One region of the Paenibacillus sp. FSL M7-0134 genome, then DNA from elsewhere that is predicted to be linked to it. Evidence: riboswitches for the same ligand, from Rfam matches in the RefSeq annotation. Region 1 holds a riboswitch; each other region holds the start of a gene.
What was found. Region 1 has a riboswitch for cyclic di-AMP ahead of NSQ58_RS05430 (C40 family peptidase). Riboswitches for the same ligand answer to the same signal wherever they lie in the genome.
Positions count from the first base shown of each region.

Region 1 (8,100 bases):
AAGACGGATTATAGTATTTATCGACAAAACTCTCTTTTTTGTTAAGTGCGAATTTCCGGTATAATAAGGTGATTATGTATTGAATGGCGGAACCATTGGAGGAAATGGCATGGGAGTAAAGCATGGGCGTGAGTATGAACAAATTTTGAACGATTTGACAGAGGCTGTGGGACGCATCCCAGACAGCTACGAATTTTTCGAGATGGAAGCAGAAGATTGGGACAGGCTGGACCCGGCGGGACGCCAGGAAGTCAATGAAGCTTTGGCAGAAGACTTATTTTATGCACTGGGTACAGAGCCCATAATCACTGTAGGCAGTGGCGTTGTGATCTATGAGCCGGAGCAGCATCGTATCTATGTACTCATTGGAGACGAGGAGCTGACGTCAGTCCCATTGATTTGAGGTCCGTCTTATGGATTTATCAACGGGGCCGTGGTAATATGTACACCAATATATCGTAGTTTTGGCCGTATTTAAGCGGTCGAAAGGCTTCCGTATAAACGGGGAGGAGTTCGTAACATGCCTTTTACACAAGAAGAGATTGAAGCACATCTGGAGAAACTGGAGGGCTGGGAACTGGAGGAAGGACGTTGGATCGTTCGGAAATATAATTTTTCCAGTTTTATGAAAGGGATTGCATTCGTGGATGAAGTTGCCGCTATATCTGAAGCATTCAATCATCATCCATTTATTACGATTGATTACAAGACCGTGACTCTGCGTTTGACCTCTTGGGACGACGGCGGTATTATGGCCGTGGATATTAAGGAAGCCCAACAATATAATGAAGCTTTTGAAAAAATGCGCAGCAGTCATTGAGCTTGTAATGATCTGTCGTATGATGATAAAAGCGCCTTCGCTATACAACATCGCGGTTGTATGCCGAAGGCGCTTTTATCATAGAACCTGGGTTTGGTGCTCGGGACGATATACCATACAAAAAAACGGTTTTTTGCCATCGGGAGTCTGGCGTTCATAGGTATCTGTAAGCTCAAATCCAGCCGCCTTGTAAGCCCGGATAGCGCGCCCATTCCAAGTGAGTACCTCTAGATCAATTTCATTCTTCGGGTTGCGTCGTTGGGCTTCCTCTGCAATGGCACGGACAAAATCAGCGCCTTTGCCATGTCCGCATCTTTCGGGATGCATTCCAAGACCTAGCCGGGTCACACCGATCATAGGAAAATATTGAGCAAATCCCGTCAGCTTATTCTCTTCATCCAGTACGGCAACATATTGCTCTTGGCGAAGCGTGGGACTTCCAAATTCGACTTCAAGCGCCTTCATTTGTTCCCAGGGGAGCCAACCGTATATATTATAAGGTGGGTCATAGCGCCACTCACAGATTGCAGCCGCTTGATGCTCGTCCATCGGTACGATCCGATAGTTGGATATTGAGGCCGGCATGTGTTCCATCCTCCTTTTACAGGTACTTCAATCATTAACAACAGATTGTAGACAAGTTGCAGGGGAATGGCAAGCGTGTTTATTTCATACTCAAGTCGGGTATACATTCAATAAGAAGGAATTACTGCTCATATGCTCCCCCAGCGCTGACGGTAAAACCGACGATGTTCGCTAAAATTGAAACCTTTTGAGGCTTCAGTTCGTCAGTAATGATAATAATTGCTGATGTTGTGGACATAAAAAACCGCAATTCGATTCCGGCCAGAATCAAATTGCGGCTAGGGTTAGCTTGCTGTGCGTTAGTTATTCTACGTTGTCGTCATCAGGAATTTCTGAAGCTACAGAATGGTAAGCGTCTGTGCTCATAATTCTTTTTGCACCGACATAGCGGTTAGCGTAATAATTTTCGTTCAGTGAGCTAACTACTACACCACGTGAAGTCGAGGAGTGGGCAAATTTCCCTTCACCTACGAAGATACCTACATGGGAAATGCCTCTTCCTGTGGTGTTGAAGAACACCAGGTCTCCAGGTCTCATTTCATCGCGGGATACAGAAGATCCCATTTTGAATTGTGATCCGGATTGATGCGGAAGTTTAATTCCCAGTTTGTTGAATACATACATTGTGAAGCCGGAGCAATCGAATCCCTCGAGTGTAGTGCCTCCGCTTCTGTAGCTCGTTCCTTTGGCATCTTGAATGACCTGGTCCATCTTAGAGTCTGCATATGCACTGCCGCCACCGAATGTAAAAGATGTAAAGGCAATGGCAAGACCCATAGCTGCGATCGTTAGCTTCTTCTTCAAAAAAAATATACCCCTTCCAATGCCTGCGAGGTTAGCTTAAGGATTCGGTAGAAGGTTCCCCTATGACCACTCTGTTGCGAGATCAATTCACCCAAACTGGTTCCCCCGCTTCCTAGGTGCCAGGAATTAGGCTTAACTTAAGATGTGCACCTTGGAGAGCAGTATTCACAATAACGTTATTTTTGAGATAAAGGTTACAATAAAGATTACAAAGTTGTTACTATCAGTTCACTGCGATTATTGTAACAAAGACGGCTGGCTTTGGCAAATGTTTCATTGCAAAAAGTTACAAAAAAAATCTGCTCCTAATGTCCAAGGAACAGATGTTGTTAACAGTATTCAGTTATGTGTCGTTTGCGCGGATATGAATCAAGATTTTTCGACAGACGGAAATGAAGTAAAAAACATAAAGGCAGGGCTTAACTTCTACTGGAGATATCGGTATGCCATAGTCTGTACTGCGAACTGATATGCCACAGCCTGACCAGACTAGTAACAAAATGATACGATTGCTGGAGAATGAGCGCCAGCATGCCAGTCCAAATCATCGCCACGGTGCCAAATAGACCGAAGACCAGCAGCACACAAGCACCAAGCAAAAGAGATATACCGACAGCTGGAAGGAGCTGGCGAAAGAAGGCGAGCAGGGACGATAGTATGGCGTGACCACCGATAGTCCCCAGTTGCATATACAGGATGCACTGCCGAATGAACCATCCGTATGCCATCCATCCCATGACATAGGGCAACAAATGCAGCAGATAAGAGGAAGATTGAAGTGCTCCTGCTACAATAGGGTAGAGTCTCGGTACTACCCAAATGGCGGGAAGCAGCAGCAGTCCCAACTCGATGGTGTAATACAACAGCGACGACATGCCATGGCGTTTCATACCCTTGAAAAAGGACAGGCTTTGCGGTTCAGTCGCATCGGTATGCAGGCTTTGATATATTCCGGCTCTAATGAAGGGAGTGATCAGTATGCGTAGTACAGTCGCCCCTAGTAGTATCCACAAATACACATGTACTTCCCGGCTGTCCATCAGAGCAATCTGGCTCTCCATCCAAAACAAGGTCTGTCCCAGCTCGTTTTGACCCTGATCAGGATAACGGAGCAGTAGCGGGATAACGGCAGACTGCACCAGCCGATAGAGAAACACCCCCCACAGTAGTCGATACAGAAATAAAATGATAACGATATAGAATCGTATGCGCACCAGCGCCCAGCCCTCTTTTATAACAGTCCGCATCTATAGACACCTCACCATGACAGACTTCCAAGCAGTGTTTCTAACAGCTTGGTTACACTTACATTCCAACGGGTTTGTTGCTTTTCGTCCAATTCGGCTTTTAGGCTATTGTTAATGTGCTTGTTCTCCAGTGCAATGGTATATAGAGGATCAAGGGTTACATAGGAAACGGGAGAAGTACTTTTGATCCGAAAAGTTGTGCTTTTGCCCGCGCCGTCCCAAGCCTTGAATATCGTGGTACCATCCTTGAAGGTAAATTGGACAGGGATCTTGGGATAATCCGCCCCTTTTTTGCTGACCGTCACGACTGCTTCATATCCATTCTCCAGCTTGTGGTTCGTGATATGATCCACCGAAAAGTCCGCCATCTGGCCGTCATATACATACTGTTCAAAATAGTGGCTCCATGAGCGTCCGGTGGCTCTCTCCACGATACGTTGAAAATCCTGGGAGGATGGATGCTTGAATCGGTACGTCTGGACGTAGGTCCGCATAATCCGATCCATTTTTTTCATACCCACCTGACGTTCAATGCCCCGTAGTACCAGCTTGCCTCGAGAGTAGGCGTTTTGCGCGTACTCAGCAGCCGAGCCGTACTTCCATGACTCGCGGTTTAGCGGCTGTGGGGAGGCTATCTGTCCCGATTGTAATGGCAAGTTGGGGGTAAGCCCATATTCTTGCTCCATAAGCCGCTCCTCTGCATAGGAGGTGAAGCCTTCATCCAGCCACGGCTCCTCAAATTCGTTATTGGCTACCATTCCGTAGAAATATTGATGTCCAATCTCATGAACTAATGTTCGTTCCAGACTATAGCCAGGATTTAGATTACCCGCAGCAGCGGCTGTGATGAGTGTCGGATACTCCATACCGCCGGCTCCATTGCCTGATTTGGGTGGAACCACGATGGATAGGGTGGAATATGGATAAGGCCCGTACCATTTGCTGTAGTACGAAAGAGCGGCCTTCGCTGCGCTCATATAACGCCCTTTGAGCTCCTTGTGCGACGGGTCAAGGTAGAGCTTGATTTTGACACCAGGGACTTCAGCAGAAGAAAAGGGTTCTTCTACGGTTACAAAGTTGGGTGAAGCGGACCAGGCAAAATCGTGTACATCATCGGCATAAAATTGATATATTTTTTGGCCGTTCTGTCGGACGGCACCACGGGTGGGAAATCCGGTCGCTGCTACGATATGAGTTTCAGGCACCCGAATCCGTACGCTGTAAATTCCAAAATCGGCATAAAACTCGGAGTTACCATGATACTGGTGGAGGTTCCAGCCCTCCTCGGCGCGTCCACGTTGTCCTGCAGTCTCGTAGACGCTGAGCTTCGGGAACCACTGTCCTGCCATTACAAAATCATCTGTCGCACCCATACGAGCGAAGATGGCGGGCAGTTTTACCTCAAACTTCATATATAATGTGATTTCTTCGCCACCTCGTACCGGCTTGGGTAGACGCACCTTCATGAGCGAACGGTCGCCTGCGTTACCGTCATCTGGCTGCACATATTGGATGCGGTGCATGAGAGATAAACCGTCTTCTGTTTTTAGTTCAGTCAGCGTCATGGAGCCAAAGCCGTCTTTGGGCATGGTGTCTCCGCGCAGCTTTCCACCGGATTCCTTCATAAAGGTGGTTTCCATGGAAGAGAAGGCATTCGGGTATAGATGAAGATACAGATCATTCACGGTTTTCTTGCCCGGATGCCTCCAGGTCAGTGTCTCAGTGCCTCGCAAAACCTGTCCTTTTTCCAGAGACACATCAATGTGGTACTCTACCACCCGTTTGCTGAGGATTTCTGTAGCGGGCTGTGGAGGGTTCTTGGGCAGGTCAGGCAGGATGTTTGCCCCTAGAGGCTTGCCCATATTTGGGGCAAGCGCAGACTCAGACAGGGAGCCGTATAGTGGTTGGCCTATGGACTGCGGGTCTGATTGCGATTGGGGCTGCCAGGCAAACCATAACGTCCCTGCGAGGAGACCGAGGGCTAGTGTAGACAATAAAACGATTTTAGTGCGTGCTGGGGTCATACAATGGATACCTCCCGTTGACAAGCATCTACAGCATGTATATGTTTGCTTTCAGGAGATTATTAGTTAAAATATTTATAGTGTAGAATGAGTGTGAAGACGGAAAATGGAGGTCTAGTGACGCATGAGTGAAAATCAGCCGGACGGCAAAAAACAGATTGCACTGAACATTGTCAGTGGCAAGAGTAAACATAAGGGTTTCGGCGCAGGCTCAATCGACCTGAACAGCATGTCCCCGGTCATCATTGACCGAGGAGAAGCGAAAATTGATATCGGTGCCATGCATGCCAAAAGTAAAGTAGAACGTGGTATCAAGTTCTCTACGAATAAAGAGGATGTACCGAATGGACGGCAGGTATGGCTCGTATGGGTAGCCGTGGATCGTACGCCCGAAGGACGTATGTACGGCGGCGCCACCGCCTGCGAGATGCTGATTGACGACGAAGCCAAACGCGGCTGGAAAATCCTCGCCGATCACGTCAACCGTATGGATTACGCGCTCAAGCGTCGTTTCATGCTGGATGATCTCGGCAGCGAAGATAGAGCAGCGCTTAAAAGCCTGCTAATTTCGCATAACGAGGAATGGTGGGACGCTTCGCCTGAGGAATTGAAGCAGGCGCTGGAAGGATAGGCCCAGCGTTAACGCAGTAAAAAAAGCAGCCACTTCTGTGGGCTGCTTTTTTTATTTATCTGAGTTGACACTAACCTTTTAGTAAGTAGTTGTCCTGAAAGTGCATACTTACATATTTGTAGCGCTCACTTTATACTCAAAAATAAATAATACTTAAGGAGGACAATTCTTTGAAAACTCTTGTTATCGTTACACATCCAAGCATCGAGGCATCTGTCATAAATAGGCGATGGGTAGAAGAACTCAAAAAATATCCAGAAAAGTATACTATCCACGAATTGCATAAGGTTTACCCTGACGGGAACATTGATGTGGAAAAAGAGCAGCACTTCATTGAATCACATAGCAATCTCATTTTACAGTTCCCAGTTTATTGGTTTAACAGTCCGCCTCTCCTTAAAAAATGGCTTGACGATGTTTTTGTTTATGGCTGGGCTCATGGTTCAAATGGAGGTGACAAATTAAAGAATCGTAAGGTTGCTTTAGCAGTATCTGCCGGAAGTAAAAAAGAAGATTATAGTGAAGAAGGAAGATATCGCCATACACTTGAGCAGCTATTATCTCCTTTTGAAACAACCTTCCTATATTGCAATGCAGATTATCGTTCGTTCTTTGCGTTTTATGGTACAGAAAAAGAGTCTGGCGAAAATGAGATTGGTACGTCCGAAAGCGAATTGGAGAAAAGCGCACGAGATTATTTGAATTTTATTGACAGCCTGTAATAGGAATGTCTATTGCTGTCCGTCCTCCAGAGCTGGCAAACCATTTTCCTCTCCCCACTCGCACATCATATTTAATAATGGAATGAGAGAAAGGCCACGTTTAGATAGTGAATATTCAACTTTTGGAGGGATCTGGGGAAATTCCTTGCGTATGATAAGGCCATCTGCCTCTAGCTCTTTTAACATGATGCTTAGTGTTTTGAAGGAAATGGTACCGATACTTCGCTTCAGCTCGTTATGTCGCATAACCTTATTTTCAAAAAGCCAATATATAATGATCATTTTATATTTACCGCTTATTAAGGACAACGTATATCCAAAGCCAGTGTCTTTTAGGACCACGCCAGACGGAACACAGGGTTCACTCATAAATTACACTCTCCTTTAGGTAAGTATATAATATGAATGTGCATACTTTACAACTGATCATTATGCAATTTTAGTGAAAGGATGTAAAGTATGCTCGCTATAAAATGTTTCTGTATCTTTAAACGGAGTGATTCTAGAAACGGAGAGGAGCATCTTGACATCCTGGAAAGGCATTCACTATAATTCAGATAGAAATCGCTTCCACTCCTTTTTTTATTCATTTTGTGGAACCGGTTCCTTGAAAGATGTAGTTAAGTCCTATTCACTGTTTATGAATGTAATCTCTAAATAAGGTGGCATCGTTATGATTAAATGGTTGAAAAAGAAGGCGGCTCCTCGTATTGAAGAATTCGACATGGTAGCACCAATCAAAGGAAAAGTGGTTTCCCTTGAAGAGGTTCCAGATCCTGCGTTCTCTACGAAGGCTATGGGGGAAGGCATCGCTATTCATCCGACTGAAGGTAAAGTGACTGCTCCTTTTACGGGTAAAGTCGTCCACGTGATGGAGAAAAGTAAGCATGCTCTGATCATTGAGCATGAATCTGGTGTACAAATTTTGATACATGTCGGGATTAATACAGTTTCCCTCAAAGGACAAGGGTTTAACCCTCACGTTCAAACAGGAGATAACATTAAAGCAGGGCAATTACTGATGGAGTTTGATCTAGACGCGATTCAACAGGGGGGATTGCCTGTAATTACTCCGGTAATCGTTCCAGACGGGCAAGAGATGATCAGCCATGTGGAAATCTTGGAAGGAACATCTGCCTCTTCAGAAGTACCCGTATTAAGAGTCCACTTAAAAGCCTAGTTCTCATTCAGAAAAGACTAACCAGGAATTCCTGGTTAGTCTTTTCTTTAGATGATTATCTGATCGGTCAAGGATCGGGTATGACCA
Region 1 is NZ_JBBOXV010000001.1:1,246,940-1,255,039, forward strand. It holds gene NSQ58_RS05415 (hypothetical protein) at 110-403, shown strand; gene NSQ58_RS05420 (4a-hydroxytetrahydrobiopterin dehydratase) at 521-820, shown strand; gene NSQ58_RS05425 (GNAT family N-acetyltransferase) at 899-1,405, opposite strand; gene NSQ58_RS05430 (C40 family peptidase) at 1,709-2,209, opposite strand; cyclic di-AMP (ydaO/yuaA leader) riboswitch at 2,215-2,352, opposite strand; gene NSQ58_RS05435 (hypothetical protein) at 2,629-3,456, opposite strand; gene NSQ58_RS05440 (M1 family metallopeptidase) at 3,468-5,480, opposite strand; gene NSQ58_RS05445 (YwhD family protein) at 5,605-6,111, shown strand; gene NSQ58_RS05450 (NAD(P)H-dependent oxidoreductase) at 6,282-6,833, shown strand; gene NSQ58_RS05455 (winged helix-turn-helix transcriptional regulator) at 6,843-7,202, opposite strand; gene NSQ58_RS05460 (PTS sugar transporter subunit IIA) at 7,507-8,013, shown strand.

Region 2 (8,100 bases), 440 kb from region 1:
AATAATCCCGGGGCCACCAGACGCCAAAATAACTGCATCCGCTGCAAAAGTCTTCACTTCCATCGTACGCAAATCCTGCCCGCAAATCCCTCGACAGATGCCTTCATCATCCAGTACAGCCTGTAAAAACTCCCAATTTTCATACTTGGTCACCAAACCAGCAGATTCCCAGCGCCGTACCTGCTCATCGAGAGCGTACAGAAGCTGCTGTCCTGTCGTCGCGCCAGCAAAGGCGGTCCGATGATGCTGGGTACCGCCGAAGCGACGGAAGTCCAGCAGTCCTTCCGGTGTCCGGTTAAACATGACGCCCATGCGGTCCATGAGATGAATGATCCCTGGAGCCGCTTCGCACATCGCTTTTACCGGAGGCTGGTTGGCCAGAAAGTCCCCGCCATAGACCGAATCATCAAAGTGAATCCAGGGTGAGTCTCCCTCACCCTTGGTATTTACCGCACCATTGATGCCGCCTTGAGCACAAACGGAGTGGGACCTTTTGACCGGAACCAAAGAAAATAAATGAACGTGAACTCCCGCCTCTGCCGCCTTGATCGTAGCCATTAGACCTGCCAGACCGCCGCCCACGACAATAATGTTGGATGCTGCCATTTCTGCTCACTCCTTTTTTTCAGGATTTTAACCAAATCCCCTTTTACGTTTAAAAATAGAATCTCAACACGATGTATAATGGATATGACTCATTTACAGTAGCTGTTTAAAAGCGCTGCATTGCACCAAGGCAGTTGCCGTTTCCTGAAATTCCGCGCTGCGGAATGCAAGCAGGGAAGCGATGAAGCCGATAGACACCACCACGAACAGGGTCATACAGATATAAGAAGATACTTTTTGCGCACGCGGTCCCACAGTAATCCCCCAACTGACCATAAATGCCCACAGTCCGTTAGCAAAGTGAAAGGATGCCGAAACGACACTGATTAAATACAAAATGAAATAAACCGGGTTCGTCACAATGCCATGCATAACGCCGCCTAGCTCCTCATGAGTTACTTTACCCAGAGCTACCTGAAAGCGTGTGTCGTATACGTGCCAGATAATAAATACAAATGTAATGACGCCAGAAATACGCTGGAACAGAAAGCGCCAGTTACGTGAATAGCCGAACCTTTTGACATTCGGGTCAGCCTGATAAGCGATATACAAGCCATAAATCCCGTGGAACAGTAATGGCAAGTAGATGAATAACGTTTCTAGCACAATAACCAGCGGCAAACCATTCAGGAAGGCCACGCTGCGATTAAATCCTTCCTTGCCGCCCTCCACCGCTGTGAAGTTCGTCACCAAATGCTCAACAAAAAATAGAGCCAACGGAATGACGCCAAGAAGCGAATGCAGCTTTCTGGAATAAAATCCTCTCATCTAGGTCATGCTCCCTTCTCCCAATAATAGCGTTTTCAATAGTAATATAACATATAAAATGACAGTTCCCGACAGGAAATGTCCAACAAGGTGTCCCTTATAAGGAAAAACAAAAGTGTGAACATCTTGTGTCGCTTTCATGTTACTCCTTTTCGGCTTATAATGGAATTGCAATATACGTATTAATTATTATGTCTTTTTTGCATATAGAGAGGAAGTGGATGATTTGTTTGAGGATTTGAACGCTTTTGCCGTCATTGTCGAGCAGTCCAGCCTGAATAAAGCCTCCAAACTGCTGAATCTGTCCCAACCTGCCCTGTCTCGCAAAATTGCCAAGCTGGAGGAACAGCTGGGTGTGAATCTCTTTGATCGTCGGGGCAAACGGCTCGAAATTACGTCCACTGGCCGATTTGTTTATACATTCGCACTAGAGCAACGGCAACGACAGCTTCGCTTTTTACAAAAGCTGTCCCAGCACAAAAATGAAGCCCAGAGTATGCTTACACTCGGCGCAAGCCTCACGACACTCCAAACGACGCTGCCTACCCTCGTCGAAGCTTTCATGAGCAAGCATCCTCAAACCGAGCTGAAGCTGCTCACCGGTAAAACCCATGAAATCGTCGCCTTTGTACGTGATAAAAAAGCAGACGCCGGTATTGTCGGGTCTGCCATTCATGAAGCCGGACTGCGTTGCATTCCGCTATTTGATGATCATTTGGAGCTTGTTGTTCCCATTGGACATGAATTAACCGTCAAGACAGAAACGGCCTCGATGAAAGACCTGCAAGGATTGCCGATGATTATTTTCTCCAAAGGAACCTGGTATCGCAGTCTGACGGATGACTTATTCCAGCGCAGCGGCATCATGCCGGATATCCGCATGGAAATCGACTCCTTCGAGGCAATTGTACGCCTGCTTCCAACCTGTAAGGCTTCCGCCTTGCTACCCAAATCCTATTTGCGCAGCGAACTATTACGGGATAATGGACTCACTGCATTGTACTTGCCCGATTTGAAGGAGACACGCCGAACGACCTCCCTCATTTACTCGGAGACGACCGATCTCGGTCCGACAGCACGACGCTGGATTAGCGAGACACGTGCGTCGTTTGCAGGCTATCGTATGGTGTAGAGGGTTTAGCCCTCTTCATTGACATTAACAACCTCATCCTCAAAGCGACCGATATTGTCATTCGAGCCGATGATGACCATAATATCGTCTGCTTTTAGCCGATCCATAGCCGTCGGTGCGATCAGGATACCGTTCGCCGTATGAAGCGCCACGACACTACAACCAAAGCGAGTACGGGCATTTAGCTCTGCTAGCGTTTTGCCATTCAGACATGCAGGTACATTGAGTTCCACAATACTGTATTCTTTGGACAACTCCAAATAATCGAGCAAATTAGGCGTGACTAGCTGATGAGCCACCCGGATACCCATATCCCGTTCTGGATAAATGATCCGGTCCACACCGAGCTTCTCTAACGCACGCCCGTGCAGCACAGATATGGCTTTGGCTACGACTTTTTTCACACCCAGCTCCTTCAGCAAAATGGCGGTCAGGATGCTTACCTGAATGTCATCACCAATAGCAACAATGCCGCAATCGAAATTACGGATGCCCAGTGATCGCAATGAGTCTTCATCGGTAGCGTCCGCAACGACAGTATGTGTCAACATCTCACTCATACTGTCCACAACATCCTCATTCCGGTCAATGCCTAGCACCTCGCACCCCATATCCACCAATTGCAAAGCCAGGCTTGAGCCAAACCGTCCCAAGCCAATAACTACAAACTGCTGCGTTTTCATATCTACTCGAAAACTCCCTTATCTGAATCAATTTCATAAATGAGGATTTTACAAAAATCCTGAAATAATTAAACCCACGAAATGTATACTACATATCATGAAATGATTCATCCTATAATCATTTTGCCTTCCGGATGACGATATAATTCTTTACCCTTTTTCGGCCCCAGTGCATAAGCTAGCGTGAGTGGCCCCAGTCTACCTGCAAACATCGTCAGGGTAATCACCAGCTTGCCTATGACTGTCAAATCAGGTGTAAGCCCTATCGACAGCCCCACTGTACCAAACGCAGACACCGTCTCGAACAAGATCATCAGAAAATGATGATCTTCGGTTGCCGACAAAATCATGGTCACCCCGATCACGAACAGCAGCCCCAGCAGTGTAATGGTCAAAGCCTTGTAAATTCGTCCCTGCGCAAGTCGGTACCTGAACAGCACAATATCTTCACGCCCCCGTAGCATCGAAATCACTGCTCCAATGAGCAGCGCGAATGTTGTGGTCTTAATCCCGCCTCCAGTAGAGCCAGGAGAAGCCCCGATAAACATGAGTATGATGATAAAAAACTGCGTAGCCTGCCGCAAGCCTGCAATGTCCAGTGTATTGGCACCTGCGGTACGAGGGGTTACGGACTGGAATAAAGATCCCAGCAGTTTCCCCCCCCAATCAAGCGAGCCAAGAGTCTTTGGATTCGTAAACTCAAATACAAAAATCACGAGCGTGCCGACTACAATCATAGCGCCCGTCATGCTGAGTACCACCTTAGTATGCAAGGAAAGTCTCTTGCGCTTGCGATATTCTGCCAGGTCCGACATCACTACAAAACCAATGCCGCCTGAAATAATCAGGAACATAGCTGTAAAATTAACAATCGGATCATATACATAATCTGTCAGGCTGCGAAAGTGCCCGAATAAGTCAAAACCAGCATTGTTAAACATGGAGATGGCATGCCAAATCCCAAAATAAATCGCCCTGCCTACAGGCATATCAAACGACCAGCGAATCGCAAATATTGCAGCACATACGCCCTCAATGACCAGCGAGTACAGCAGCACCTTACGAATCAATCCGACAATTCCTTCGACAGAGGTCTGATTCATCGCTTCCTGTAAAATGAGGCGCTCCCGTAAGGAAATCCGACGTTTGAACACCAGCGCGATCAAGGTAGCCATAGTCATAAAGCCCAGGCCGCCGATCTGAATGAGCGCAGCGATAACAACTTGACCAAAGGTTGTAAAAAAGGTCCCCGTATCCTTTACGACAAGCCCTGTAACACAGGTCGCGGAAGCGGCAGTAAACAAAGCGTCTATAAACGCAAGTGGCTTTCCTGTTGTATTGGAGATCGGCAGCATTAACAATAAACTACCTATTAGAATGATAATGGCAAAACCCGCAACGAATATCTGCGGTGGAGAAAGCCGGAGCCAGCTTGCATTGGGATTCATCTATTCATCACTTCTCTCCTAATCCTTAAAACTATAAAAACAGTGATTTAAAACGGTGTAAGCCCGCTACGCGTTCCATTTGATCTTCCGATCGTCGTTGCCCCTAATTTTTTTGATTTTTCCAAACCTTTAGTAACTATAATTAGCATTCCCTGAATACAGGAAGAATGCATGTCAAGCACTACTCTGCCCCCTGTGCTATTGGCGGGCAGCAGCGAAGGGAGCAGAATTGTTCTGAAGAAGCGAAGCGTTTGCCTTTATCTCCGGATTTTAACCATTAAAGGGGTTATACAATCAAAAAATCCGGGGATAACAGCAATCGGAAGAATAATCTGCACCCGCAGCGGTCTAACCAATCCAAACACTTTTATACGCACAAAAATAGACACCGGAAAACCGAGTGCCTGACTTGGTTCCTGCTCATAGCCTACGAGGTTAGCTGACGGATTCGGGCAGCACAGTATGCCCTATTTACACATCCAATCCAGCAGGATCGGCTGTAAAATTCACCCCAGTAACATGGTTCCCCCGTTTTCTCATAGAAATTCGGCTCAACTGTATATCATTACCTATGTATTTTATAGGCATTGCCTCAAGATTATAATCCTTCTATATCCAGATCACAAAACCGATTTCGCCGAAAAAACGTGAAATTGGCTTTATTTTGCGAATGGGCATCGTTTAATCGCAGCTTATCTTATTTTATTGGAACTTTAAAGTGCTTTCACTCTATTTTCATGAATATCGCTGGTCTGTTGGCGGGAACCTGTGCAGTATGATATCTTTAATGGATGTTCTTATTTACAGATTAAGGAGGAAACTCATGAATCCTATCGGGAAACCGGTCGTGCTCACGGCCAACTTCAAAAAATTAGGCTTGCTGGGCGGGATTGGCCTGATTTGCTTTTTTATCTTTCAATTGCTTATTCCCTCGCTTAGCAATCCGAGTCCAGAATCAGTAATGAACGCAAAGGTCATCAGCAAACAAGAAGCGGTCATACACGCATTGGACTTTGCCCGCTCCGAGTTGGGCTATACTGAATCACAGTCAGAGGAGCCTGTCGTGACCTATCAGGCCGAAACAGATTTGTACGGTTATTTATCTAGAGAAAAACTGCTTCAACAGTACGACCGTACATGGAAGAAAAATTACCCTTACGAAACCTTTCGGGTTGATCTGCCTGAATCCTCAGCGAAAAGCAAACTGCAAATTCATGTGGATTTATCCACTGGGAAGGTCGTTAGCTTTAAACGGATCACCTCCAGTACCAATTACACACAGGCTGATATTTCTACGGATGAAGAAGCACGTAACAGGCTTATACGTGTAGCTGAGGACGGCATGACGCTTGAAGCCAAGGAGCAGGCGGCCGCAGTATGGGTTAAGCGCTTTGGTTTTAAGCCGTCGGACTTGAAGCTCGCCACCACTGAAAAAGAAGGTGGATTAAAGTATACCGTAGACGATAAAAAAATCGGCGCCTCGGTACTTACATTGGCTTTTACTTTCGAAGACGGTGATGTTCGCTCCTTCTCTCAAAGCTTTTCGGCCCCGTCGTCCTATACCGATTATATCGAAAAGCAAACATTTTGGGCGAATTGGATGACCTATGCGGGTTATGCCCTATTTAGCTTTGTGCTGGGTGTTCTTGCCATTGTGTATGCGTCACTCACCCGACGACATACTTCATTTGTACGCGGCATTGTTCTGTCCGTTATATACTTTATTGCAAGTATAGCTGGGACAATGAACATGCTACCTTTATTGCAAGCAGAAGCAGGCGGTAAGGGCATGCTTATATTTCTTATGGTGTTCCAGATTGGTGTTACCTTCTTCATGGCAGTAGCGCTCTACTTCTCCTTGGTCGGCGGTGACGGACTTATGCGTCAGGTTGGACTGAATGCATGGCCGCGTGCGAAAGAGCCGGGCTACGGGCTGTATGTGCTTCGCAGTATGTATGTTGGCTACTTGTGGGCCTTTATTTTACTCGGGGTACAATCCATCTTATTCTTTATACTGGAGCGCACATTTAATACATTCTCCACAACAGATGCCACGCAATCCCCTTACAATATGGCTTATCCATGGTTACTGCCGATTATGGCCTGGATGGCAGGTATTGGAGAAGAGACTGTCTACCGTCTGTTTGGTATTCCGATGGTCAAAAAAATAGTGAAAAACACTTTTGTTGCTTGTCTGATCACCACGCTGATTTGGGCACTGGGACATACACTTTATCCAATCTATCCGGTGATTTCCAGACCTATTGAGCTGACTTTTCTTGGCTTGCTGTTCAGTTTTGTGTTCCTGCGTTACGGTTTTATTGCCGCCATGTTCAGCCACGTTATTTTTGACAGCATTCTAATGGGGCTTAGTGTAATGAGTCTGGGAGACACTGTGAATGTGAGCGCTGGTCTATTCTGGATCTTACTTCCAGCCATTGTGGGTTACATCATTTATTGGTTTAGTCCTAAAAAGCCAAATCGAATTATGTTTGAACCTATTAAAAAAGAGGAGCCGTATTCTACGACTCCTCCTCCCGAAGGGCAGCTATAATCTGACGCGCAAGCTTATCCCCAATAGAGAGAGGCCGGAATTCTTCAACGCTGGCCTCTCTTATTTTTTTGAGTGATCCAAAATGCTTGAGCAGTAACTTACGCCGTTTCTCGCCGATGCCTGGAATAGAGTCCAACCGAGAAGTCACCATAGATTTGCCGCGTTGCTCGCGGTGGAACGTGATGGCAAAACGGTGAACCTCGTCCTGAATCCGTTGCAGCAGATAAAATTCTTCGCTATTGCGTGCAAGTGTCACGGCCTCAGAGGACTCTCCCACTAATAGTTGGGAAGTTCTATGTTTGGCATCCTTCACCAGACCACACACAGGAATGAACAAACCCAGCTCATTTTGCAGTACATCGGTCGCCGCCTTAATTTGTCCACGTCCACCATCCACAACGATCAAGTCGGGACGTTCCAGATTTTCCTTAAGCACACGTTCATATCTACGCCGAATAACCTCACGCATCGTTTCATAATCATCGGGTCCCTGCACAGAACGGATCTTATATTTTCGATACTCCTTCTTGGCAGGCTTGCCATCAATAAACACGATCATGGCGGAGACTGGATCGGAACCCTGGATGTTGGAGTTATCAAACGCCTCCACCCGGTGCAAGCTATCCAGCCCAATGGCACGTCCGAGATTGCTTGCAGCTTTGGATGTCCGTTCCTCATCCCGCTCGATCAGCTTAAACTTCTCATCCAAAGCAACACGTGCATTTTCCGTCGCCATGCCTGTCATTTGCTTTTTCAGTCCACGCTGCGGTACAAGTACCTTAACATCCAACCATTCAGCCAGAGCGAGAGCCGCCGTAGCTGGGTCCTCCAGTCCACCGGATAGTTGGGTTTCTGTTTCCTTTATCTCTGCATCTTGGTCACCAACTTGACCTTGATTCGTTGCTGCTG
Region 2 is NZ_JBBOXV010000001.1:1,687,023-1,695,122, reverse strand. It holds gene sdhA (succinate dehydrogenase flavoprotein subunit) at 1-606, opposite strand, end outside; gene NSQ58_RS07525 (succinate dehydrogenase cytochrome b558 subunit) at 700-1,374, opposite strand; gene NSQ58_RS07520 (LysR family transcriptional regulator) at 1,601-2,506, shown strand; gene NSQ58_RS07515 (potassium channel family protein) at 2,512-3,189, opposite strand; gene NSQ58_RS07510 (TrkH family potassium uptake protein) at 3,297-4,637, opposite strand; cyclic di-AMP (ydaO/yuaA leader) riboswitch at 5,047-5,199, opposite strand; gene NSQ58_RS07505 (CPBP family intramembrane glutamic endopeptidase) at 5,461-7,191, shown strand; gene uvrC (excinuclease ABC subunit UvrC) at 7,160-8,100, opposite strand, start outside.
Region 2: it holds a riboswitch for cyclic di-AMP, as region 1 does, so the genes downstream of both, NSQ58_RS07510 (TrkH family potassium uptake protein) here and NSQ58_RS05430 (C40 family peptidase) in region 1, are expected to answer to the same signal.

Region 3 (8,100 bases), 2.0 Mb from region 1:
CGAAACCAATTTTACCTTCCTGTGTCCCTTTATCCAGATCAAACTGAGCCCAGTACCGCAACAGCAGACGTACAATAACTTCCAAAACAAGCAGGATGACAAAGGCAATCACAGAATACACAAGCGCTTCGAGCAAATTATTAGCTGTAGCGATAGAGCCTGACAAGATATAACCTTGTGCAACTAACTTCATAATCATTCGTACCGTTACGGCCATATTTCCAGCCTTCACTTCGGCAAAATCCTTATACTTCGTAAATAAAGAGTCGACATACATTAATGCGAAGATCAAAATAGCCCCCGCACCAGTCCATACAAGCATTGCTTTCATCGTTTCTAAAAAATGCATTTCATACCATCCTCCACATCTTCTTGACCTTCATATAATGTTTTACGCCTCCAGGCAGGGAAAAGCGAAGGAGAAAACGTTTCTCCTTCGCTTCCTGAGCAATCACTCTTGGCGGCACTGCTAAAATGTTCTTATTTATTTTCGTATTGCTTCAACAAAGCGGCAAGCTCATCGTCCACGGCGCTTTTCTTATCCAGCTCCTTGAACTCCTCATCCAACGATTTTTCCTTAGAAGACATTTCGTTGCTCGCTTCGGCACGTGCTTCTGCTTGCAGCATTTTTTCTTCCATACGCTTCAATCCGGCAGTTGCCGTATCAGAGCTAAAACCGTTCATAGCTTTGTTAATTTCAGTTTGCGCTTTAGCTGCATTATAACGGGCAACCAGTGTCTCGCGCTTGTTTTTCATTTCTGTCAGCTGTCTGCGCATTTCATCCAGCTTGCCACGCAGGTTATCGGCTGCAGCTTTGTTCTGTTCGTAACCAGCTTTGAACTCATTCATTTTTTGTTCAGCAGATTTCTTTTCTTCCAGCGCGCGACGAGCCAGATCTACATTTTGTGCTTTTGCAGCGGTATGTGCCTGTTCTTCGCGTTTCTTTACCAAAGCAGCCTGTTCTTCGTATTGCTGTTTGAATCTCTTTTCAATAGCAATTTGAGCGGCTACCGCTTTCTCTGCATCTTCCAGGTCCTCTTGCATATCACGAATGTATTGATCCGTCATTTTAATTGGATCTTCTGCCTTGTCAATAATGGCGTTAATGTTGGACATCGTAAGATCTCTTAATCGTTTGAAAATAGACATGTGAAGTTCCTCCTAGAGTTGAATGCTTAAATTTTAAGCTCTGTACACATGTTTACGCAAGCTTTGCAAAGAGGGTTTCAAAAATATCTAAAAGCCGCGCAAATAAGGCTCTGGGATGTCGGCCTGTACTTTTAGCTCCCGCGATGCATGCAGCGCCCAATAGGGATCACGCAGCATGGCACGGCCTATTGCTACCAGATCAGCTTCTTTCTGCTGAACAACCCGACGGGCGTCCTCATAATCATCCAGTAAGCCAACAGCAATTACAGGTACATTCAGCTTTTCACGGATGGTATGAGCCAAATCCACCTGATAGCCGGCACGCGCAGACGGGCCTCCGCCAGAACCAATCGGACCCTCACCACCAGAAGAGATATGGAAAATATCCACACCCGCATCACGATATCGTTCCCCTACGCCTGTTATGTATTCCACATTATATCCATCCTCGACGTATTCTTTGGCAGATATCCGCATAAGCACAGGCATATCAGCAGGAAGAACCTCTTTAACAGCATGTATGACCTCAACACCGAACAGTGACAAATCCTGCCCATATTCATCTTCTCTGGCATTTGTTAAAGGCGAATGAAATTGATGGATCAGATAGCCGTGAGCGCCATGTATCTCGACCGTGTCAAAACCTGCTTCCACCGCGCGGCGCGCGCCTTCTTTGTATGCCTGAACCAGTTCCCTGACTTCAGCTGTCTTTAAGGCGTGCGGCTCTTTAAAGCGTTCGCTAAAAGGAATCGAGGAAGGACCCACAGGTTGCTCAGCATCTTCAGCCTTGCGTCCAGCGTGGCCTAGTTGAATGCCAATTTTGGCACCATACTTGTGAACTTCCTCTACAATCTTACGATATGCAGGAATATGTTCGTCACTCCAAATACCCAAATCACGATCTGTAATACGTCCATCTGGATGGACCGCTGTCATTTCCACAATAATAAGTCCAGTGCCTCCTACTGCCCGGCTCACATAATGGACATGATGCCAATCCGTTGGATTTCCGTCCTTGGCCTCCACGCTGTATTGGCACATCGGGGGCATGACAATCCGATTTTTTAAAGAAAGCCCCTTTAATTGATAAGGAGTAAACAAGTCGGTCACTTTTATCCATCCTTCCTTCAATTCCATGTCTGTATAATTATGAATTGCATCCCCATTATACACCAGCTGTCACGGTATACCGAATTCGTTGTAAGGCTAAAACTTGCGAAAATGCTCCTGTTTTCGGTCATGTTTAAGAGAATATGTACGTTTAGCTCCATCATCTTCATTGATAATCGTTTCATCGTGGACTTCTTTCCAGTCGTTTATGAGCCGAACTTGGTAACCAGCATATTTTTAATAGGACAGGTACATAATAGTCGAGAGCACCACTAGGTATCACTGCACGGAAAGGGGGGATACATATGCCGTACAGGGGAGTGTTGCCAGGCTTGGCACTGTTACTAGCATTTTCAAGTTTACCCGTTCACGCGGATGCGCCTCCCAACATCGGAACGCCCCATCCCAAGGAAGCAGTTGTTGCTTCTTCTGTACAACAGAGCATAGATCGAGCAACTCCTACATTAGCAATGCTGCGAAAAAAACATGCGGACATTTTTAAAATGTGCGGCCCACACACCCGCCAAATTGCCCTAACCTTTGATGATGTGCCCGATTCTAGGTATACGCCGCAGGTTTTGGACGTATTACACGCCAATGGCATCAAAGCTACCTTTTTCATCGTCGGTCACCGTGCGGAAAAGCATCCGGGGATCATACGCCGTATTATCCGTGAAGGCCATGCTATAGGAAACCATTCCTATACTCATCCTGATTTTAGGAAGGCCACACCAGAACGCTTTCGCAACCAGATTACAAAAACAGAACGTATTTTACAAGCCAGCGCAGGTTTTCGCCCCAAGTTGATTCGTCCACCCTACGGTGAAATCACGGAGCCTCAAATCCAGTGGGCACGTCGTCATGGCTACATGATTGTCAATTGGAATGTAGACTCTCTCGACTGGAAGGGACTAAGTAAAACACAAATTCAGCGCAATGTGATCCCAGCTACTGGGCCTGGCTCTATTATTTTAATGCACGCAGGTGGAGGTCAAAGTTCCAACTTGCAAGGCACTGTTCAAGCTCTGCCGGGTCTAATTCACTCTCTAAAAGCTAAGGGCTACAAATTTGTCACAGTCCCCCGGCTACTCCACACATCGGAACAGAAATAACCATATGTTTATGATTGAGCTACAAGCTAAAGCAACGTAAAAAGGCTGTCTTACCAGCAGAAGTTTTCTGCTCGTCAAGACAGCCTTTTTTATGGATAGGACCTGATAAGAGTCTGACCTAGTTATATGCGGTAGGATACAGGCATTAAGTTTACATAATATATATTATGTTTAATTAAACCATATATACGTATAATGCTATTTATCAATAACGTACAGCTTCACATTTTGAAATCCAAAGTCGTTCACAAATGATTTGTTGCCAGGAATAAAGATATCAATCCGTTTTCCTGTAATGGCGCTGCCCTGATCGCGAGCGACAGCTACAAAAGAATGATCCGGCAAACCTGGGTGGGAATAGCCTGTAACCAGCACTTTCGTGCCCATCGGAATGACGTTCGGGTCTACCGCAATTGTACCTAGTTTAAGCGGATTGCCGTAGTAGTCCACTGCTCCCCATTTACCATTCTCATCGGCTGCGGCAGAATACGCAGTAGCCTTAACGTCGACTATTTTGCTATAGTTAAATGTTTTGCCCCACGCTTCAATCGCTGGCCCCTCATTCGCTGGTGCTTTCTCCGTAAGAAGCTGAGGCTTCGAATCCGAAGCTGCATTCACACTTTTTTCACCAGGTACCTTAATTTGCAGACCTGCATATATATTGTTAGAGGCAATGTTTGGGTTCGCCTTCGTCAGCTCGTCCACTGATACTCCATAACGTTGAGCAAGCAAAAAGAAGGTATCGCCATCTTTGGCAGTATGAAGCGAAGCAGCATCCGCTACTCCAGCTGTCTGTGCCAGCCCTGCAATGGCTGCGGCAAGCACCGCAAATTTCATGGTTTTTCCAATATGTTTTAGATGTTTCAAAGATATGTACCTCCTCTGTTATGCCTGCGAAGTTAGCTGTCGGATTCGGACTCAGGAGAAGCCCTATGCTTGTGCAATTCACCCCTAGGCATATTCCATATCGTCTTATGACGTATCGGAAAGACTGCCGTTGTTACGTCCCCCGCACTTCCCATAGTTTGGGCCCAGCATTCAGCGTTTTTCATAACCGCATGCTGTCCCGGTAAGTTTTGGCTTACTGCATAATATCACAATTTTGTAACCTTATCCGCATGAAAATGTTGGGAACCTTGAACATCATACTATACTCGTTACAATTTTGTCACCAAGAAATCGATATTTGTTACGAAAATATGGTGAAATGGTGACAAAAAAAGAAAAAGCCCTCCGTCAAACGGAGGGCTTTTTTATAGCTCATATCAGCACTTTCTTACAATACTTTGGCAAGAAAATCACGGGTGCGATCATGGCTTGGAGTACCAAATACCTGCTCTGGTGTACCTTGTTCCACAATTTGACCGTTATCCATAAAGATGATTCGATCGCCTACCTCGCGGGCAAAGCCCATTTCATGCGTCACGATTACCATGGTCATGCCGCCTTCGGCGAGCTTCTTCATTACATCCAGAACCTCTCCAACCATTTCAGGGTCCAATGCAGAAGTCGGCTCATCGAACAGCATTACGTGCGGCTGCATGGCCAAAGCACGCGCAATCGCAATACGTTGCTTCTGACCACCGGATAGCTGGTTCGGATAGGTATTCTTCTTATCCTCAAGCCCTACGGTACGCAGGAGTTCTAGCGCAATTTTTTCCGCTTCCTTCCCTGACTGTCTTCTAACCTGCGTTGGTGCAAGCGTCAGATTCTGCAACACTGTTTTATGCGGGAACAGATTAAAATGCTGGAACACCATCCCCATCTTCTCCCGGGTTACATTAATATTATGACCACGAGCTGTAATCGGCTCGCCCTCAAACAAAATCTCCCCGTCCGTAGGCTGTTCTAGCAGATTCATGCAACGTAAAAACGTACTCTTCCCCGAACCGCTGGGACCGATGATGACGACGACTTCACCTTTGGCGATATCTATATCAATGCCTTTTAAAATCTCATTCTTGCCGAACGATTTACGCAGTTGTTTAACGGTGATCACTGGCTCTCAACTTCCTTTCCCATAAACCCAGCAGCTTAGACAAGCTGAATGTCATTACAAAATAAATAGCGGCTGCGATTACGAACGGACTTAATCCTTCGTAGGTAATGTTCTTAATGACCTGGGCCTGATACATAATATCCACCATCCCAATGGTCGAAATAATGGATGATTCTTTAATGATCGTAATAAACTCATTACCGATAGCAGGCAAAATAGATTTAAACGCTTGCGGCAAAATGACATGACGCATAGCTTTGCCTCGTCCCATACCCAATGAACGGGCAGCCTCCATCTGTCCACGGTCTACTGCCTGGATACCTGCACGGAAAATTTCAGCCAGATATGCCGAGCTATTCAGAGACAATGTGATTATACCAGACTGGAGTGGAGTAAAATTGACACCCAGCGTCAAAGCAACCCCGTAGTGAATAATCATGAGTTGCACCAGCATAGGTGTGCCACGCAGTATCTCTACATAAGTGGTACCTAACCACTCAATGATGCGTACTCCACTCATACGTAGCAAGGATATGATCAGACCAATGATGAATCCGAACAGTACTCCGAGCGCAGACAGCAACAAGGTGTAGCCGATACCCGTAGCGTATAAACTGCGGTATTTCCAAAAAATATCTACAATGTTATTAGAAGAAACCTGACGATCCGCAGAAAGTGCACTCGCTTCCGTGGAAAACTTCTCAATCGACCCGTCTGCTTTCAGGCGAGCCAACGTTTTATTTACAGAAGCAAGCAATTCTGCATTCCCTTTACGGATACCTACAGCTGTTTCTGCTCCCGCATCCTCAGGCACAGCCTTGGCAAGGGTTACGGTACCGTCTAACGTGTATCCTTTAGCAACCGTATCTTCGATCACGACAGCGTTCACACGCTGGGTCCGCAGCTGGAGTACCAGGTCAGATATTTTATCCAGTGAAGTTACAGAGGCATTGGGCACTTTTTGAGCAATCTCTTCCTGAATACTTCCCTTTTGTGCTCCGATCTTCTCGCCTTTCAAAGCATCCATCGTCGGATATTTGTCTTTATCCTCTGGGCGTACCATGATGACTTGCTTGGAGCGATAGTATACATCCGAAAAATCAATACTCTTTCTGCGTTCATCCGTTGGTGTCATACCGGACAGTACCAAGTCTACACGACCACTTTGCAGAGCAGGCAGCAAAGAGTCAAAACTCATGTCTTCAGGGACCATCTCCGCATCCAAATCTTTGGCGATTTCCTTGGCGATATCCACATCGAACCCAACAATGGTATCCTTACCGTTAATGACTTTATGAAACTCATACGGCGGAAAGTCGGCACTCATGCCCACTACAAGTTTTTTCTGTGGCTTTGCTTCCGTTCCGTATGCATTGAGCATGGGAAGACCAGTCAACAGCAAGATAACCGCCGTCAAAACCAGGGCGGTAAAACGATATGCCTTTTTCAATCTTTTTTTCTCTCCTTAAATTCTTTATAATAAATAAGATTGTGTCATTATAAATGAATATGCATGATTATGCAATGAATGTTATAGTACAATTTCAGCATACCTAACGCAGTACCTACATTACAGCTTATATAAAGGAGTTTTCAGCATGGATTTTAAACAGACCATTCAACAGACCATCGAGCAGCATGCCCCACGGTTTAAGGACATTTCGTTATTTATTGGCGCAAATCCTGAACTTGGAAACGAGGAATTTCTGGCCGCTGCCCGTTTAAAAGAAGAACTGGTTTTTCACGGTTTTGAGGTCCAGGCACCTGTATTGGGCATAGAAACAGCCTTTATTGCAACTTACAAATCTGCAAAACCCGGACCGGTTGTCGCTTTTCTGGCAGAATATGACGCTCTGAAAGGTCTAGGACACGCCTGTGGGCACCATTTGATATGTATGATGAGTACTGGTGCTGCCGTCGGCCTCAAGTCGATCATCGACGAAACTGGTGGAGAAGTACGGGTATATGGCACACCTGCCGAAGAAACACGCGGTGCAAAGGTCCCTATGGCCGCTGCCGGATTGTTTGATGATTGCGACATCGCACTTATGACGCATCCTTATGACCGTTACGAAAAATCAGGCAAATCACTGGCGATTGATGCTGTACAATTCGAATTTTTTGGTCAATCTGCTCACGCGGCTGCCAGCCCGCACGAAGGCATTAACGCGCTGGACGCTGTGATTCAAACGTTCAATGGCATCAATGCGTTCCGTCAACAAGTAAAAAGTACAGTGCGTATCCATGGGATCATTAACCAGGGTGGGCAAGCAGCCAATATTATTCCTGATTACGCCTCAGCCCAATTTTATGTGAGAGCCACTACACGTCAAGAACTGAACCCGCTGACTCGCCGTGTTATTCAAATTGCTGAAGGAGCTGCTTTACAGGCCGGGTGTCGTTTGGAGACCTCCAATTATGAGACTTCTTATGATGAAATGGTCACGAACCGTGTACTTTCCGATGCGTTTACCGCAAATTTGGTGCAGGCTGGCATTTCACAAGAAGATATAACAGAAGGCGAAGATCACGGCTCCATGGATATCGGAAATGTATCGCTTCATTGCCCTGCTATCCATCCTTACATTCAAGTTATTGACGAGAAGCATGCCTTGCATACACCAGAATTCCGCGATTTGGCGATGCAGGACCGGGCCATGGAAGGAATGCTGCTGGCTGCGAGAACTTTGGCATGGACTGCTTGCGATGCAATCACGAATCCTGAACTGC
Region 3 is NZ_JBBOXV010000001.1:3,271,729-3,279,828, reverse strand. It holds gene NSQ58_RS14775 (DUF350 domain-containing protein) at 1-349, opposite strand, end outside; gene NSQ58_RS14770 (PspA/IM30 family protein) at 481-1,149, opposite strand; gene NSQ58_RS14765 (NADH:flavin oxidoreductase/NADH oxidase) at 1,237-2,259, opposite strand; gene NSQ58_RS14760 (polysaccharide deacetylase family protein) at 2,565-3,371, shown strand; gene NSQ58_RS14755 (3D domain-containing protein) at 3,570-4,238, opposite strand; cyclic di-AMP (ydaO/yuaA leader) riboswitch at 4,245-4,413, opposite strand; gene NSQ58_RS14750 (amino acid ABC transporter ATP-binding protein) at 4,648-5,370, opposite strand; gene NSQ58_RS14745 (ABC transporter substrate-binding protein/permease) at 5,357-6,820, opposite strand; gene NSQ58_RS14740 (M20 family metallopeptidase) at 6,969-8,100, shown strand, end outside.
Region 3: it holds a riboswitch for cyclic di-AMP, as region 1 does, so the genes downstream of both, NSQ58_RS14755 (3D domain-containing protein) here and NSQ58_RS05430 (C40 family peptidase) in region 1, are expected to answer to the same signal.

Region 4 (8,100 bases), on a different contig from region 1:
CACTCCAATAACTGTACTTCCTCGCATCTCTTGTCTCTCCGGTTGTCCTTCCGACACTGTCCCGGTCCCTGTACGTTTGTTATGACCTTGCCCGCCAGATTCGGCTTTTTCGTGCGCAGCAAATCTGCGTCCAGACATCATCCGATAAAAACCACTCATGTCGTTCACCCTTTCTGCGCTAAATCCACAAATGCACCAGCAAATCAATGGCCTTAATGCCGACAAACGGTACGACCATACCGCCCAGACCGTAAATCAGCAAATTCCGTCCCAGCAGGCGATCCGAGCTCATCGGCTTATACTTCACGCCCTTCATGGCCAGCGGAATCAGAAGCGGAATAATAACCGCGTTAAAGATCAGCGCCGACAAAATAGCGGACAGCGGGGAGCCAAGCCCCATGACGTTCAAAGCGCCCATTTGTGGAATGGCCAGCATGAACATCGCCGGGATGATGGCAAAATATTTGGCAACATCGTTCGCAATGCTGAACGTTGTCAATGCTCCACGCGTCATAAGCAGCTGCTTGCCGATCGCGACCACCTCAATAATTTTGGACGGGTCGGAATCCAAGTCCACCATATTAGCCGCTTCTTTGGCCGCGACTGTGCCGCTATTCATGGCAAGACCGACATCCGCTTGCGCCAGCGCAGGTGCATCATTGGTGCCGTCTCCGGTCATAGCAACCAGCTTACCCTGTTCCTGCTCACGTCGGATAACCGCTATTTTGTCCTCCGGCTTGCTCTCAGCTACAAAGTCGTCCACACCCGCTTCTCGTGCAATTGTAGCTGCTGTCAGTGGATTATCTCCGGTACACATGATCGTACGGATACCCATTTCCCGGAGCTGATCAAACCGTTCCTTCATGCCTGGCTTCACTGTATCCTTCAGATAAATAATGCCGTATATCTGATCATCCAGCGCGACTGCCAGCGGTGTACCTCCTTCAGAGGCTACCTGATTCGCTTTTTCCTCCAGATCAGCTGGAACACTGCCGTTTTGCGAGACGATCCATTGCCGAACAGAATCCACCGCGCCTTTGCGTACCTTTCGTCCATCGGCCAGATCCAGACCACTCATCCGGGTCTCCGCCTTGAATTCGATAAAGGTTCCACCCGCTGCCAAGGATGCATCCAGCGTATGCTCCTGTTTGCGCATCAATTCGAGAACCGAGCGACCCTCTGGCGTCTCATCCTTCATAGAGCTAATCGCTGCCCACTTCACTAACTTTGCCTTCTCCACGCCCTCTACAGGCACGAATTCACTCGCCATTCGGTTCCCAAAGGTGATTGTACCTGTTTTATCCAAAATCATCGTGTTGATATCCCCAGAAGCTTCTACCGCCTTGCCTGACATGGCCAGCACGTTAAACTGGGTGACCCGGTCCATACCGGCAATCCCGATGGCTGACAGCAGTCCTCCAATCGTGGTTGGAATCAGACAGACTAGCAACGAAATCAGCACAGGAACAGGCAAATCAATGTTAAAATGACGGGCAATCGGCGCTAGCGTAACCACTACAATTAGAAAAATAATCGTTAAGCTAATCAGCAAAGTGTTCAGTGCAATCTCATTCGGCGTTTTTTGCCGCTGTGCGCCTTCCACGAGCGAAATCATTTTATCAATAAATGTCTCGCCCGGCTCTGTCGTAATCCGCACCTTAATCCGGTCACTGACCACTCGCGTCCCGCCGGTTACCGAGCAAAAATCACCACCCGATTCCTTGATGACCGGAGCCGATTCGCCAGTAATTGCAGATTCATCCACCGAAGCCAGACCTTCAATGACCTCACCATCGCTTGGGATCATTTCGCCCTGGGAGACAATAACCACGTCCCCCTTACGCAATTCGGTTGAGCTAACCACCTGAATGTCATTTCCGATGAGCTTGTTAGCTTGCGTATCCTGCTTGGATTTTTTTAAAGAGGCAGCTTGTGCCTTACCCCGCCCCTCCGCGAGCGCTTCGGCAAAATTAGCAAAAAGCAACGTAAACAACAGAATAACAAACACGGCCAGGTTAAAGCCCATTTCCTTGCCAGTTCCAAAATAACCGGGAAGCAGTAACATTAGCAGCACGACCAATGTACCGATCTCCACGACGAACATGACAGGATTCTTCATCATAATCATCGGATTTAATTTTATAAAGCTATCCTTGATCGCATGCTTCAAGATGCTTCTGTCCAGCATGTGTTTGCGTTGTTCCTTCATGATCAAACACCCCGTTCATCCATTCTCATTTTCTTCTTCACATGGTCAAAAATTCAGCAACAGGTCCCAATACGATGACGGGTAAAAAGGTCAACGCACCAATCAGCAGCACGACCCCGATCAGAATGGCTCCAAATAACTTGTTGTCCGTACGCAGTGTCCCCGTCGTCACCGGAGTCGGTGCTTTGGCATTCAATGAAGCCGCCACAGCCAACAATGCAATCATAGATACATATCGTCCGAAGAACATAACCAGCCCTGTTGTCATGTTCCAGAATACGTTGTTATCCGAAAGACCTTCAAATCCCGAACCGTTATTTGCAGCAGATGACGCATATTCATAGAGCACCTGAGTCAACCCGTGATAGCCAGGGTTAGTGACCGCGTCGTATCCCCAATGACTCATAAACGCAAGCGCAGTTGGGGCGAGAATGAGAAACGGATGTACCAAAATGGCAATCGCGATCAGCTTCATTTCCTTGCCTTCAATTTTCCTTCCCATAAATTCCGGAGTTCTCCCGACCATCAGTCCGCATATAAACACACCCAGAATCGCATACATCAGCATATTCATCAGCCCGACACCCTTGCCGCCAAAAATGACGTTTAGCATCATTTCTCCCAAAGCAGCCATGCCACCCAGTGGGGTTAGTGTATCATGCATATTATTGACCGAACCTGTCGTTGCCGCTGTTGTGACCGCAGTGAATAAAGCCGATTGTCCAATGCCGAAACGAACCTCTTTCCCTTCCATGCTTCCTTGAGAAGCATCCACACCCAGTGTCTGGATTAACGGGTTACCTGTCTTTTCAGACACGTACGTAATAGATAGAAAAATAAGAAACAATACCATCATGGAGCTAAAAATAATCCAGCCCTGCTTACGATTACGGGCAAACAGTCCAAAGGTATACGGCAACGAAGCCGGCATTACCCACATTGCCAAAATTTCCAGCACGTTCGTCCAAGGACTTGGATTTTCAAAAGGATGCGCAGAGTTAGCTCCCGCATAACCGCCTCCATTCGTCCCCAAATGCTTGATGGACTCCAGAGAAGCAATGGGCCCCATAGAAATCTGCTGCTGTGTTCCGCTCAGCGTCGTAAGATCCGCCGTAGGCTGTAGCGTCTGTGGTACCTTCAATCCAACCAGCACCAGCGTAAGCACAAAGGCCAGCGGCAGGAAAATCCTTATAATGGCTTTAATAAAATCTTGAAAGAAATTGCCCATCCCTTCACCGCGCCGCGTCAATCCTCTCATAAAAGCCGCAGCAACCGCAAAACCGGAAGCAGCCGAAGTGAACATCATCATCGTGACGAACGCCATCTGTGTCAGATACGTAAGCCCGCTTTCTCCGCTATAATGTTGGAGATTCGTATTCGTCATAAAGCTGATTACCGTATTAAAAGCTAGTGATGCTTCCATATTACTGTTTCCAGCCGGATTACCAGGAAGCATTCCCTGTAAACGCAACAGCAAGTAGCTGATCGCCACAAGCACGACATTCGTTGCAATGAAACTCATAACATACGTAGTCCAACGCATGCTCTCCAGCTTCTTCAATCCTACTATCTTATAAATCAGCTTTTCTGTTCCGCCAAAAATCCGATCCGTCCGATTGGGTTCATTCGAGAATACATGATACATATAGGTGCCCACTGGCTTTACCAAGAGCAGCAATATGACGATCACAATTCCAATTTGAAGCAGCTCCATCCTTTATTCCTCCTTCAAAATGCTCCTGCGTTTGGAACAACAGACCTGCTTCCAGAGCACCAATTGTGTGCACACGTTTGCGAAAACCCGCTACCTATGATGCTTAATATTCAGATCTGTTGTTCCCGCCCGCTCTATCCCCTATAGCTGACTAGAACTTTTCAGGGTTCAGGAGTGCGTAGATTAAATACATAAACACAATAGCCGTAAGCCCAAGTATAACGATCATCCTCTTCGTCCTCCTTTAGAGGTCTGCGCATCACACCAGCGTACAAACAGCAGTATCACTCCATAACTCACAGCCATGACGAGCAGCATGTATATATCCATCATGTTTATACCCTCCGTATCGGTCCTCAGATCGCCATTCTTATTTGATCATAAAATCATAAAACAACTATGTTATAAGTGCTTATCCGTTCAGCAGAAAACCCACCTCTCCGTTCAATGTGTAGATCACATGATCCGCTCCCAATCCCCGATAAATTCCTTGTGGATTACAGCCGTGCGTAATAACATAGATCGATTCCGATGTTAGCGGCCGACATATTTGCAGGAAACGGCACGTCAGATTCAAGCTGTTCTCGAACAAATACACACTACCAATTTCTTTTTTTGGAAAATTCCATTTTCCCGCTTGCATGGTATTGATGCGGACAATGTGCTCCACACCCATTTTTTTGAGCTGTCGTTCCTCCTGGGCGCTATTCGTGAGAACTGCAAACGCCAATTTTTTGAAAATAAGCAATTTCACAAAACTTCTGCCCGCTTCATTCGGTGCAGTGACAATAATTAACCGACCTTCCATCAGTAGCTCCTCTCCCGGTATAAAAAGACAACAAAAAGAAGCCGAAGGAAAAAGGCTTTCCTCCGGCTTCTTACATATCCATGATAAAATAAACCATGGCTGCACACGGCGGTTTGTTGCCTCTCCCTGTACGCTTACGAGGTTAGCTGTCGGATTCGGACGTGAGAGTCGCCCTATTTCTGGCACTTGACCGGAAAATTCACCCCATGAGACACACGGCTTCCGAAGCCGTACAATCTCGATTGGTTCCCCCGCTTTTGCAACTGCAAAATTCAGCGCTATAGACATTTCGTTGTTGCTTCATTCAAGTTAATTTGAAATTACGTCTTGAATCATACACCCGCGCATGGAAGACTGTAAAGCTCAACTGCGGGGTTATAAATCGGCCTTTAGAGCCTAGGATATTAATAATAGCGCTTACAATGCAACTATGCTTCTCACAGCTCCTTCAATCTCTGTTTTTCATCCCTTTTCAAAAATGACAAGCATGTCAATATTGGCGTAGGGTAGAGCGTTTTTGGCCTTTTTTTGTAAAAAGAGAAGAAAATACGCTATATGTACCAGCTAAACACCGATTGAACCCGCTTTTATAAGAAGAAACACCTTAATTCGCTCCATTTGCGGTGCGATTTACTGTTTTGAACAAAATACGATTTTACAGCGGCTAAAGGCTTGATACAGCTTTTCCAGACTTGCAACCTTGCTTTTAATTGCTTACAATTTAATTGCTGAATATTGAATAAGGAGAGATACTATGACCGTTTATGAATATGATGCGCACACCCTGCAAGGGAAACAAATTCCGTTATCCACATATGAAGGGAACGTTCTGCTTATCGTGAACACTGCCAGCAAATGTGGGTTAACCCCCCAATACAAAGCGCTACAAGAGCTATATGACCAGTACCATGAACAGGGGCTCGAAATTTTGGGATTTCCCAGCAACCAATTTGCCAAACAAGAGCCAGGTTCCAGCGAGGAGATTTCCGAGTTTTGCCAGATCAATTATGGTGTTACCTTTCCGATGTTCGCCAAGACAGATGTCAATGGCGATCAAGCGCACCCCTTATTTCGTTACCTGACCCAAACTGCTCCGGGGGTATTAGGGTCCAAAGCGATCAAATGGAATTTTACTAAATTCTTAATTACACGAGAAGGTAACGTATTTAAGCGCTATGCACCGCAAACCACTCCAGATAAGCTGGCGGGAGATATAGAGAAGCTTTTGCAGCAAAACTGACATCCTTCTTTATCACAGTTAATAAATGACCTATTGTCTACCGTTGCTTCTGTGGCTAAAGGATATAACGAAAAATGCTTAACAAAAAAAGCATCCCTTCACGTAAACCGTGTCAGGATGCTTTTTTAACTGAGTCTTGCATATAATGCGGTCGAGAGGACTCGAACCTCCACGGGCGTACGCCCACTACCCCCTCAAGATAGCGTGTCTGCCATTCCACCACGACCGCAAATCATAATGTAATGAGGCAACAGATTTATTATACTCTCTCATCAACTATTTGTAAACAAAAATATAATAATTATTTTATATGTTATTTTAACTAACATGTATGAGCGATAAGAATATTTGATTTGACACAAAAGCTATTTAAATGTAAATATATATTACATATATTTCGAATATTTTTCGTTATCCCCAAGTAAAAAGTAAAATAACATAACATGACATAAGGATTCACTTCGAGGAGGCGAACCACCTTGCATAAAGGCAACCGCTTGCTGAACTATGCATTATTGTTGGACCCTTCCCTACCTGTTGGTGGCTTTACCCGTTTTAACGGACTGGAGAAACTATCGCGTAACGGACATTTGAACAGTCTACAAGACCTGGAACATTACATGCTGGATGATTTGTATCCTCAATTTACAACCGTTGACGGCATGGCTATCAAAAGTCTGTATGTCGCCATCCAGCAGAATGACAGTTGGCGGATCGCCCTCATTGATAAGATGCTGCATACCCAACGTCCCTCCTGGCAGCATGTGAAGGAGTTTCGTCTATCCGGTCAGCGTCTGCTCAAGCTCGCTAAGGCTCTTTATCCTTGGCTTGAATTTGACCAGTTGGAATCTATACTCATTCAATACAATGCGATTGGCACACTCGCTACCGTTCACACCTGGATTAACTTCCTCCTCGGAAACGATGTAGAACAGACCGTTCACGGCTATCTTAGCGCAGCGGTGTCCTTCTGTGTGGAAGATGCCTTCAAACTACTCAATCCTCCTTATGAGGAAAAGAACCCTCTTATGGAGCGTATGACAAGCGAGCTCCTCTCTGCCTGGAAGAAGCTTAACCAACCTGAGCCAACTGCATCTCAGCGTCGCTTTCTTCACAGACATTGGTCCAGCTCCTACATCACTCTACCTCTTTATATGAGCCATAATAACCAATTGGATGAACCTAGACTGTTTTCCTCCTCAGGTCTATTCAAACGCCTTCCAGCATCCCCCTGATGCGTCGTTTCGCCAATGTGGTCACAACACCAAAAACACTCTGTCCCTTTCCTCAGGTGGCAGAGTGTTTTTTATCCACATATAATCGCAATTCACACCATTAGCAGACTCTAGACGGATTATCAGAACCACCTAGCACTTAATTAAGTAATTAATTCAACAAAATGACGCATTTACGATTGTAAAAACACGTATAAAAGTGTATCATAGTGTTAGATGGTTAATTCTAACATGTTTACTGATGATTATTATAACACACCAATTATTCCGCAAGAATCCGTAAGGGGCGATTTCTCTTGAATAACAAAATGCCTGTCACCTCCTTCGGGTGGGCCATCAAACAACGGCTTGTCGAACTTCGACTGGATCAGAAAACATTTTGTGAGACACACAATATTCCGCCTTCAGGCTTGTCCAATCTGATTCACGGCACCCGCAAAGCACAAAGGTACAGAAAACAAGTTGCTGCAATTCTGAACATCGACGATAACGACTATAAGGAGGCACCGCACTCTAAACCTAACAAGCATTCCAGTTACATATAGGTCATTCCATATCACCAAGAAACCAAATAGACCCGTAAAGCGAACCCCACTCGTTCGTTTACGGGTCTTCAACCCAGACGATCTTTAGCCAAAAAATTATTCCGGCTTTGTTTTATCCTTCTCACTTTTTTGCTTACGGTATTTTGCAAATTCAACATATTCTAAAATAAAATTCTGTTCTTCCGTCTCAAGATCTTCTGCCTGGCAATTCAGTGGCCCCATCACTCCAAAAAAATAAGCAGCCTTCTGCTCCTGAAGTACGCCTTCTCCTGGCTTAATCCCTTTCATTAACCAATCGAGCGATACATTAAAAAAGTCCGAAATCTGAATCAAATGGGTGGTACCCGGC
Region 4 is NZ_JBBOXV010000002.1:1,084,392-1,092,491, reverse strand. It holds gene kdpC (potassium-transporting ATPase subunit KdpC) at 1-159, opposite strand, end outside; gene kdpB (potassium-transporting ATPase subunit KdpB) at 179-2,209, opposite strand; gene kdpA (potassium-transporting ATPase subunit KdpA) at 2,247-3,923, opposite strand; gene NSQ58_RS26815 (potassium-transporting ATPase subunit F) at 4,075-4,152, opposite strand; gene NSQ58_RS20485 (hypothetical protein) at 4,336-4,731, opposite strand; cyclic di-AMP (ydaO/yuaA leader) riboswitch at 4,847-5,019, opposite strand; gene NSQ58_RS20480 (glutathione peroxidase) at 5,486-5,971, shown strand; tRNA gene NSQ58_RS20475 (tRNA-Leu) at 6,118-6,200, opposite strand; gene NSQ58_RS20470 (urease accessory protein UreF) at 6,469-7,206, shown strand; gene NSQ58_RS20465 (XRE family transcriptional regulator) at 7,503-7,751, shown strand; gene NSQ58_RS20460 (helix-turn-helix domain-containing protein) at 7,848-8,100, opposite strand, start outside.
Region 4: it holds a riboswitch for cyclic di-AMP, as region 1 does, so the genes downstream of both, NSQ58_RS20485 (hypothetical protein) here and NSQ58_RS05430 (C40 family peptidase) in region 1, are expected to answer to the same signal.